Regions from separate parts of the Methylobacterium sp. 88A genome, predicted to be linked through region 2. Evidence: predicted binding sites of a transcription regulator. Region 2 holds the regulator's gene; the other holds the start of a gene.

Region 1 (5,239 bases), 520 kb from region 2:
CAGGTGGAGTCGTACTCGGTATATTCGTGCGGGAAATTGAACTCACGCACCTTGGCGTCGAGGGATTCACGATCGAGGAAGACGATTTTGTGCGCCATTGGAACCCTCAAGCGACGTTCCGCGCCGAGCGCGACGTTACGCGATACACGCTTCTATAGACGATGCCCCGGGGCCGGCGAGATGCCGGCCCCGGGAAACAGCTTCGATCAGGACTTGGCGAGGGGGTTCTCACGCAGGTAGCTAGAGGCGGCGGCGACGCCGGAGCCCGGCTGCACCTTCACGCCGTTGTCGAGCATGGCCATTTCCGCGCCGGCGATGGCGCCGAGAAGCGAGAGCTCGTTCAAGTCACCCACGTGGCCGATGCGGAACACCTTGCCGGCCACCTGGCTCAGACCCGCGCCGAGGGCGAGGTTGTAGCGCACGAAGGCGTGCTTGATGATCGCGGCGGCGTCGATGCCCTCGGGGACGAGGATGGCCGTCACCGTGTCCGAGTTCCACTTGGCTTCCTTAGCGCAGGTCTTGAGACCCCAGGCCGCCACGGCCTGGCGGGTCGCCTCGGCGAGTACGGCATGGCGGTGGTAGACGTTCTCGAGACCTTCTTCCCGCAGGCAGGCGAGTGCCTCGCGCAGGCCGTAGAGAAGCGGCAGGGCGGGGGTGTAGGGGAAGTAGCCGGCGCCGTTCTGCTTCTGATGGTCGGCCCAGTCGAAGTAGACATGCGCGAGACGGTCGTTCGGGCCCGACGAGGACTCGGCGGCCTTGAGCGCCTTCTGGCTGACGCAGATCACGCCGAGGCCGGCGGGGAGCATCAGGCCCTTCTGCGAGCCGGCGATGGCGCAATCGACCTTCCACTCGTCGGCGTAGAACGGCAGCGAGCCGATCGAGGACACGCCATCGACGAAGAGAAGTGCCGGGTGGCCGGCCGCGTCGATCGCCTTGCGCACGGCACCGATGTCGCTGGTGACGCCGGTGGCGGTCTCGTTATGGACCGTCATGACGGCCTTGATCTCGTGGTTCGTGTCGGCGCGCAGCGCCTCCTCGATCCGCTGCGGGTTCGCACCCGTGCCCCACTCTTCTTCCTGAACGATCACGTTCAGGCCCAGACGCTGGGCCATGTCGATCCACAGGTGGCTGAACTGGCCGAAGCGCGAGGTCAGTACCGTGTCGCCGCGATGCAGGGTGTTGGTCAGTGCCGATTCCCAGATGCCGGTACCCGAGGCCGGGAACAGGAAGATCGTGCCCTCGGTCGAGCCGAACACGGCCTTGGTCTCTTCGAACAGGGGCTTGGTCAGCGTCGGGAAATCCACCGAACGGTGATCCTCGGAGGGAACGATCATCGCCCGCTGGACGCGGTCGGGGATGTTCGTGGGGCCCGGAACGAACAGATGGTTCCGACCCGGCCGTCTCGTTGCCGCCATGTTGTGTCTCCGGTTCTTCTTCGGTTCGCGCGCACGCATCGTGCGACGCTGGGATCGAATACGGTGGTCCGAGGTCGCGATCCGGCCTGATGGGCAGCCGGGACGGTTCCTAAGCTTTGGGAAAGAAACGGCGGCGCTGCCAGGAGGCCCGGCTGCCGCGCGTCCGTCTGGAGGAGAAGGCACGGTCCACGATCGTCGGCGGAAGGCGCGAGGCCCGCCTCGTGCCATCACCGATGACTGCGAGTTCCGGAGCGCTCGACGTGACTGCCTTCGACTGGATCAAGCCTCTCTCCGTTGGCCGGGGCGCGCGAATACCGCACACTCCCAGGGCCTTGGACGTCGTTTCTCACCTCGTCGGCAACCTTGATTCCGCCTCGCATGGGCTCCGGACACGCGCTTTCCAGCGCGATCCGGTGGGTCACCTTGATCGGGACTATGCCGGGGTTCGCCACCGAAGGAAAACGCAAAAAACTTCCCGGCCACTCAAAAAATTTGTCGCGCAGTGCAACATCCGCGCGATGCGGTTGAAGTAGTCGCATTGCAAGGCGAGCCACGGGGCGAGACAGCGCACGTCATCAAACTGATACGGGAATCCGGTTTGGCTCAATGCACCGAAGCCGTTCGGAGTGGGTCGTGGGCGAAGATACAGAGAAGACGATCCGCGTGAGGACGCTCTTCCTGTCCGATATGCATCTGGGCACGAAGGGCTGTCAGGCAGGATTGTTGCTGGAATTCCTGCGGGATTACGATGCCGACGAGATCTACCTCGTCGGCGACATCGTGGACGGGTGGCAGCTCAAATCGGGCTGGTTCTGGCCGCAGAGCCACAACGACGTGGTGCAGAAACTGCTGCGCAAAGTGCGCAAGGGCTCGACGCTGATCTACATCCCCGGCAACCACGACGAGTTCCTGCGCGATTATCTCGGCATGACGTTCGGCGGGATCGAGGTGGTGGACGACCGGATCCACGTCGCCGCGGACGGCAAGCGCTACCTCGTCATCCATGGCGACCAGTTCGACATGGTCGTGCGGCATGCCAAATGGATCGCCTTCCTGGGCGACGGGGCCTACACGTTCGCGCTCTTCATCAACACGCATCTGAACACGATCCGGCGTCGCCTCGGCCTCGCCTATTGGTCGCTTTCGGCCTGGGCGAAGCTGAAGGTGAAGAACGCCGTCAACTTCATCGGAAAGTTCGAGGAGCTGCTCAGCGCGGAGGCCAAGCGCGTGGGCGCGGACGGTGTCATCTGTGGACACATCCACCATGCCGCGCACCGGCAGATCGCCGGGCTGACCTATCTGAACACCGGGGATTGGGTGGAATCCTGCACCGCCATCGTCGAGCATTACGACGGCACCATGGAGGTGCTGCATTACCCGAGCGTGTTGCGGGCGCGGGCCGCCGCGGAAGAAGCGGAGCGCAGCGCGGTCACCGTCGGTCCGGCGCGGGCTGTCGCGTGAGGCTGTTGATCGCCACCGATGCGTGGCACCCGCAGGTCAACGGGGTCGTCCGCTCTCTCGAGAACATGGCGGCGGCGGGCCAGGAGCTCGGCTTCGAGACCGTGTTCCTGACCCATCAGGACTTCGCCTCGGTGCCGCTTCCGGGATATCCGGAGATTCGGCTGTCTTATGCGACCAAGGGCAAAATCGCGCGCCTATGGTCGGATCTCGCCCCGACTCATGTCCATGTGGCCACCGAGGGGACCGTCGGTTACGCGACCCGGCGCTATTGTCTCGCCCATGGCCGCCCTTTCACCACAAGCTATCACACGCGCTTTCCCGAATACCTCGCCGCCCGTGCGCCCGTTCCCGAAAGCTGGAGCTACGCCTGGCTGCGGCGCTTTCACGGCGCGGCGAGCGGGACGATGGTCTCGACCCCTTCCCTCGAGCGTGACCTCGCCTCACGCGGATTCGGCAACCTGATGCGCTGGACGCGGGGGGTCGATACGGACCTCTTTCGCCCCGCTGGGCCGGATGACGTCCCGCCCGATGCCCTGGTCGGATTGTCCGGACCGTTCTTTCTCTTCGTCGGCCGGCTGGCGGTGGAGAAGAACGTCTCGGCCTTCCTCGATCTCGACCTGCCGGGTACCAAAATCGTGGTCGGAGACGGCCCTGACCGGGCACGCCTCGCCGGCCTGTATCCAAAGGCCCGCTTCCTCGGCACCCTGACCGGCGCGGCGCTCGCCCGCATCTACGCGGCAGCGGACGTCTTCGTGTTCCCGAGCCTCACCGACACGTTCGGCATCGTCCTGCTCGAAGCCCTCGCCTGCGGCGTTCCCGTGGCGGCCTATCCGGTCACAGGCCCCCTCGACGTCATCGGCGGAACCGGTGCCGGAATCCTCGGACCCGACCTGCGCGAGGCGGCGCTCGCCGCCCTGTCGATCCCCCGCGAGCGCTGCCGCGCAGAGGCCCTGCGCTACACCTGGGGCGAGAGCGCGCGCCAGTTCTTCACCAACATTTCGCTGGCTCACGGCACAGGTCTTCCCACGCCCCGGCGCCGGGCGTTCCGGGCGGCAGCTGCGGTGTAGCCCGAAGCCGTGGCGATGACCTTCCGGCCTCCTCGTCCAGAGAGTTCGGCCACGCTCACACACGTTTCTCACCCAAATCCCGGTGACCGGTCTTTGGGTGAGGTATATCCAATGGTCCAATGACCAAACCATTCGCCGACCCCGTCGCCAGCACCCTCCCCGCGCTCATCGGCTGCGACGAGGTCGGGCGCGGTGCCCTGTGCGGCCCCGTGGTCGTGGCGGCGGTCTGGTTCAATCCTGCCGTGTTCCCGGCCTCCGTGCTGGCCTGCCTCGACGACAGCAAGAAGCTCGACCGGGCAACGCGCGAGCGCCTGACGCCTCTGATTCGCGAACATGCCGAGGTGGCGGTGGCGGCCGGGTCACGGCAACTCGTGGACCGGATCAACGTCCGCGCGGCGACCCTCGACGCCATGCGGCGAGCGGTGGAGAAGCTCGGCCTCGAAGCGCCCGTGGCCGTGGATGGGCGCGATGCCATCCCCGGCCTGTCCTTGCCGTGCCGGGCGGTGATCGGCGGCGATCGGCTGGTGCCCCAGATCGCGGCGGCCTCCATCGTCGCCAAGACCTTGCGGGACGATCTCATGCGGGTTCTGGCCGGCCGTCATCCGGCCTATGCCTGGGATCGCAATGTCGGCTACGGCACCGCGGCTCATCTCGCCGGTTTGGCGAGCCTCGGCCGCTCCGCGCATCACCGGGTGAGCTTCACCAAGCGTTTCGCGTCCTCGCCCTCTGTCGTCACAACAGGCGCAGCTGTGCCCTGGACGCCGCTGTAGGATCGAAGAGATCCGTGCGCAGGGAGATGCGCGCATCGGCATAGCCGAGGCGTTGCTTTGCCAGCCGCATGCGTTGGCCGATGAGATCGGCATAGGCCCCGCTGCCGGTCATCCGCCGGCCGAAAGTCGCATCATAGGCCTTGCCGCCACGGGCCTCGCGCACGAGCGACATCACGTGCCGCCGGCGCCCCGGATAATGCTCGGCGAACCAGTCGTTCACGAGGTCGTCGAGTTCGAGCGGCAGCCGCAGCAGGACATGGCGGGCCTCGACGGCACCGCATTCCCGCGCCCGCTCCAGCACCGCTTCGATCTCATGGTCGTTCAGCGATGGGATGACCGGGGCCATCATTACCATGACCGGGATGCCCGCGCGGCTGAGCTGACGGATCGCTTCGAGGCGCCGGTCGGGATGGGGAGCGCGCGGCTCCATCCGGCGGGCCAGGACAGGGTCGAGGGTCGTCACCGACATCGCCACCTTGACGAGACCGAGCTCCGCCATCGGTGCCAGGATGTCGACGTCCCGGGC
Region 2 (5,239 bases):
CTTTGGGCGCACCGCCCTCCGTCGTCATCAAGAGCATCACCTGGCGCGGTGCCAGCGCCGGTATCGTCACCGGCATCATCCTGGCGCTCGCCCGCATCGCCGGCGAGACCGCGCCGCTGCTCTTCACCGCGCTCAACAACAACAGCTGGTTCTCGCCCAACCTGATGGGCGGCATCCCGAACCTTCCGGTGATGATCTACCAGTTCGCCCTCTCGCCCTACTCGAACTGGCAGCAGCTCGCCTGGGCCGGCGCCCTCCTCATCACCGCCACGATCCTCGCCCTCTCGATCGTGGCCCGCTTCGTCATCAAGAGCGAGCGGGCGCGCTGACCCCGCGCCCCCGTCCCATCCAGCCCTCGACAAGGACACGCACCCGATGAACGCCGCTCCCGCGATCACGCAAGCTCAGCTGACCGGCCGCCACAAGGCCGACGAGCAGGCCCCCGTGCGCATCGCCGTGAAGGACCTGAACTTCTATTACGGTTCCTTCCACGGCCTGAAGTCGGTCAACCTCAACTTCCACGACCGGCAGGTCACCGCGCTGATCGGCCCGTCCGGCTGCGGGAAGTCGACCCTCCTGCGCACCTTCAACCGGATCTACAGCCTCTACCCCGAGCAGCGCGCCGAGGGGCAGATCCTCCTCGACGGCCAGAACGTCCTCGACGCCAAGGTCGATCTCAACGAGCTGCGCTCGCGCATCGGCATGGTGTTCCAGAAGCCGACGCCGTTCCCGATGTCGATCTACGACAACGTCGCCTTCGGCCTGCGCCTCTACGAGAAGCTGCCCAAGGCCGATCTCGACGTCCGCGTCGAGGAATCCCTGCGCAAGGCCGCCCTGTGGGACGAGGTGAAGGACAAGCTCAAGCAGTCCGGCATGGGCCTGTCGGGCGGCCAGCAGCAGCGCCTCTGCATCGCCCGCACCGTGGCCCAGCGTCCCGAGGTGATCCTGTTCGACGAGCCGACCTCGGCCCTCGACCCGATCTCCACGGGCCGCATCGAGGAACTGATCGAGCAGCTGCGCTCCGAGTTCACGATCGTCATCGTCACGCACAACATGCAGCAGGCGGCACGCATCTCGCAGTTCACGGCGTTCATGTATCTCGGCGAGCTGGTGGAGTTCGGCCCCACCACGCGGATCTTCATGAACCCCGAGAAGCGCCAGACCCAGGACTACATCACCGGCCGCTTCGGCTGAGCCCGCCGGGGCCGCGTTCCGCGGCACCGGACCCGATCCCGATCCTACGCGATGCAGGCCGCCCGAGGCGGCCTCGGTCGAGGAGTGCGAGCATGCCCAACCACATCGTCAGTTCCTACGACACGGAACTGGAAAACCTGCGCCGCTCGATTTCCGAGATGGGCGGGATCGCCGAGAAGATGATGACCGATTCCGGCAACGCCCTGGTGCGCCGGGACGTGCCCCTGGCCCAGGCGGTGATCGGCGCCGACAAGCGCCTCGACGCCCTCCAGCACGAGATCGAGGAGCGGGCGATCCTGCTCATCGCCAAGCGTCAGCCCCTCGCCATCGACCTGCGCGAGACGGTCTCGGCCATCCGCGTCTCGAACGATCTCGAGCGGATCGGCGACCTCTCCAAGAACGTCGCCAAGCGCGTGGTGGCCATCGCCGAGCAGATCCAGCCGCAGAAGATCGTCATCGCCGTCCAGCACATGGGCGACCTGGTGCAGGAGCAGCTGAAGGACGTCCTCGACGCCTATGCGAGCCAGGACGTGAAGGCCGCCCTCGACGTCTGGGAGCGTGACGACGCCATCGACGCGCTCTACAACTCGCTCTTCCGCGAATTGCTGACCTACATGATGGAAGACCCGCGCAACATCTCGTTCTGCACGCACCTGCTGTTCTGCGCCAAGAACATCGAGCGGATCGGCGACCACACCACCAACATCGCCGAGACGATCCACTACCTCGTCACCGGCACGAACGAACTGGCCGAACAGGATCGCCCGAAGAACGACGCATCGAACTACGCCACCGTGTCGTTGCCCGCCAGCGCCTGACCGTCCCTCCGGTCGGGCCATTCCGGCACGATCGTCGCGCGGCCGTCCCGTGCGTGACGGGACGGCCGCCCTCACCCTGAAAACACCCGCATGAGTACGCGCATCCTGATCGTCGAGGACGAGGAGGCCCTCACCCTTCTCCTCCGCTACAACCTCGAGGCGGAGGGCTTCGTCGTCGACACCGCCGCCCGCGGCGACGAGGCCGATCTGCGCCTTCAGGAGCAGGTGCCCGACCTCGTCCTCCTCGACTGGATGATGCCCGGTCTCTCCGGCATCGAGCTCTGCCGCCGCATCCGCGCCCGGCGCGAGACCGAGCGGCTGCCGGTCATCATGCTGACGGCGCGCGGCGAGGAGGGCGACCGCATCCGCGGCCTCGGCACCGGCGCCGACGATTACATCGTCAAGCCGTTCTCGGTGCCGGAACTGCTCGCCCGGGTCCGCGCGCTCCTGCGCCGGGCCAAGCCGAGCCACGTGGCGGACCTGCTCATCGCCGGCAATATCGAACTCGACCGCGTCAGCCACCGCATCCGCCGCCAGGGCCGCGAGATCCATCTCGGCCCCACCGAGTTCAAGCTCCTCGAATTCCTGATGCAGAGCCCCGGCCGGGTATTCTCGCGCGAGCAGCTCCTCGACGGGGTCTGGGGCCACGACGTCTATATCGACGAGCGCACGGTGGACGTGCATGTGGGCCGCCTGCGCAAGGCCATCAACCGCCCGCGCCAAAGCGACCCGATCCGCACCGTGCGCGGCTCCGGCTATTCCTTCGACGAGATGTTCTCGACGGACGAGTGAGAGCGGGTCCGGCTTCGCGCCGCTCCGCCTGGAACGAGCGCCCGGATCTCGACGACGGGAGGTCGCCGCGGCTGCGGGCTGCCACCGGGCAACGAGGCCGGGAGTTCGACCCCGGAACTCTTTACGGGCCGCTTCGGCATGATCTCGGGGGCACCATGGGGCCTGAACGTCCGAGCAGCCCTGGCCGAATGAGTCTCATTCGGCCAGGGCGTGTCGGGACGCTTACGCCAGCAGGAAATCGAGGTGCGTCAGCGTCGCCTTATCGTGGTTGTCGATGATGGCGAACTGGACCGCCTTGGCCGTGGTGCCGCTGCCATCGGCGTCGTAGGACAGGGCACCGGTGTCGCGATTGTAGAGGATGCGGTCGTCCGCATCGATCTTCGCGCCGGCCACACCCAGGTCCTTGAACGCCGCCGCGAGGTCATCGGCCGAGAGCGCCGCGAAGATGCTCTTCGAGAACTGGATCGTGTCGATCCCGGCCGAGAAATCGGTGATGTGGTCGATATTGGTCGCGCCGAGCTTCGTGCTGAACACGAAGGTATCCTCGCCCGCCAGACCCGTCAGCGTATCCGCCCCGAGGCCACCGTCGAGATGGTTGGCGCCGGCATTGCCCTTGAGCACGTTGACGAGCGTGTTGCCGGTGGCGTTGAGGGATCCGGTCCCGGTGAGCGTCAGGTTCTCCACGTGGGACCCCCCTAGCGAGAAGGACACCGACGCCTTGACGAGGTCGATGCCGGTGCCGTCGCTCCCCTCCACGGCTTTGTCGCGAATGTTGTCGACGATGTAGGTGTCGGAGCCGGCACCGCCGATCATCGTGTCCGCGCCCGTCTTACCGTCGAGGACGTTGACGCCGGCATTGCCCCTGAGGACGTTGTCGAGCGAGTTGCCGGTGGCGCTGAGATTCCCGGTGCCGGTCAGCGTCAGGTGTTCCACGTAGGAACCCCCGAGCGAGAAGGACACGGATGCCTTGACGAGGTCGGTGTCACCGCCGCCGCTCACTTCGACGGCTTTGTCGCCGATATTGTCGACGATGTAGGTGTCCGATCCCGCGCCGCCGGCCATGATGTCGGCGCCGGCCTTGCCGTCGAGGAGGTTGGCGGCGGCATTGCCGGTGAGAGTGTTGGCGAGAGCGTTGCCGGTGCCGTTGAGTGCAGCCGTGCCGACTAGCGTGAGGTTTTCGACGTTGGCCGCCAAGGTCAAGCTGATGGACGAGCGGACGGCGTCGATGCCGCGATCGGCCGCCTCGACGACAACGTCGCCGGCATTGTCGACGACATAGGTATCATTCCCCGCATACCCGGTCATCGTGTCGGCGCCGCCCTTGCCATCGAGGAGGTTGGCGCCGTTGTTGCCGACAAGCGCCTGAGCGAACTCGTTGCCGGTGAGGTTCATCGCGCCCGTGCCCGTCGCTTTCGCCGTGGCCAGGGTCTCGATCGCCTGTCCGGCGGCGAGGACGTAGCTGACGCTCGTCTTGACGGTGTCCTGCCCGGCATCCTTCGCTTCGAAGACGCGATCGCCGGATTGATCGACGACGTAGGTGTCGTTGCCGGCCTCGCCGTACATCCGGTCCGCACCGAGATGACCGTCGATGTCGTCGTTGCCGGCGCCGCCGTGGATCGTGTTGCTCAGGACGTTGCCCGTGAGACGGTCGTTGAACCTGCTGCCTTCGAGGTTCTCGATGCTCAGGAGGCGATCCTTTTCCGCCCGGATCGTCGTTATGACGGGAGGGGGGGTGACGATGCCTCCGGGGCCCTCGCCGGGGTAAGGGTCCGGTTGGAACACGGTCACCTTTTCGGGGACGATCTCCTGCCAGCCCTGCAAATCGAGGGAGACGGTCACGCCAACGGTCGCCGACTTGTAGCTCGCCGTGTCGCTGCCGGCGCCCCCATCGAGACGGTCGTTGCCCGCGCCACCGTCGAGCACATCGTTGCCGGTGCCGCCGAGCATGATGTCGTCGCCACCCTTGCCGTAGAGGGTATCGTGGCCGTCACCATTGGCGCCGAAGACCGTATAATCGATGTTGCCACCGCCGCCCTTGAGCGTGTCGTTGCCATCACCCCCGATGAGCGTATCGTTGCCGGCGTAACCTTCCAGCGTGTTGGGCGCCTTGTCATATGTCGGGTGATCGATCTCGATCGTCCTCCCGATCGAGTCGGCGACATCGAACTTGTGCTGGCCGCTCGTCAGCTGTCGCAGGGTATCGACGGCCTTTTCAAGGTTTGTGACCCCTTTTTGTGGGTAAAAATACTCATTCAGCCAGCTGCTTTCCTTATCGTTGAATTGTTGTTCCAATCCGCGGCTCGTAAAAAGACTTTTTATAACGTCGTAATTTGTTATATCGCGGTCATAATAGTGTCCGGGGGCGCCTGGGATTGGTACCGCGGGCGTCAAGGCCGTATCCATGAGTTTATGATCCGCCGATCCTTGCGCGCCGA

The links. The regulator PhoB, encoded in region 2, activates phosphate uptake and scavenging genes when phosphate is short. The targets are predictions, from matches to a motif close to TGTCATNNANCTGTCAT.
Region 1: a site for PhoB is predicted at 1,986-2,002, ahead of A3OM_RS0103790 (UDP-2,3-diacylglucosamine diphosphatase). Genes of this name have one in related genera too.

What each region holds. Positions count from the first base shown of each region.
Region 1 is NZ_AQVT01000001.1:818,771-824,009, reverse strand. It holds gene A3OM_RS0103800 (D-2-hydroxyacid dehydrogenase) at 1-98, opposite strand, end outside; gene A3OM_RS0103795 (aminotransferase class V-fold PLP-dependent enzyme) at 207-1,415, opposite strand; gene A3OM_RS0103790 (UDP-2,3-diacylglucosamine diphosphatase) at 2,049-2,876, shown strand; gene A3OM_RS0103785 (glycosyltransferase family 1 protein) at 2,873-3,943, shown strand; gene A3OM_RS0103780 (ribonuclease HII) at 4,063-4,713, shown strand; gene A3OM_RS0103775 (PA0069 family radical SAM protein) at 4,676-5,239, opposite strand, start outside.
Region 2 is NZ_AQVT01000001.1:295,102-300,340, forward strand. It holds gene pstA (phosphate ABC transporter permease PstA) at 1-329, shown strand, start outside; gene pstB (phosphate ABC transporter ATP-binding protein PstB) at 376-1,194, shown strand; gene phoU (phosphate signaling complex protein PhoU) at 1,287-2,012, shown strand; gene phoB (phosphate regulon transcriptional regulator PhoB) at 2,103-2,804, shown strand; gene A3OM_RS23350 (calcium-binding protein) at 3,027-5,239, opposite strand, start outside.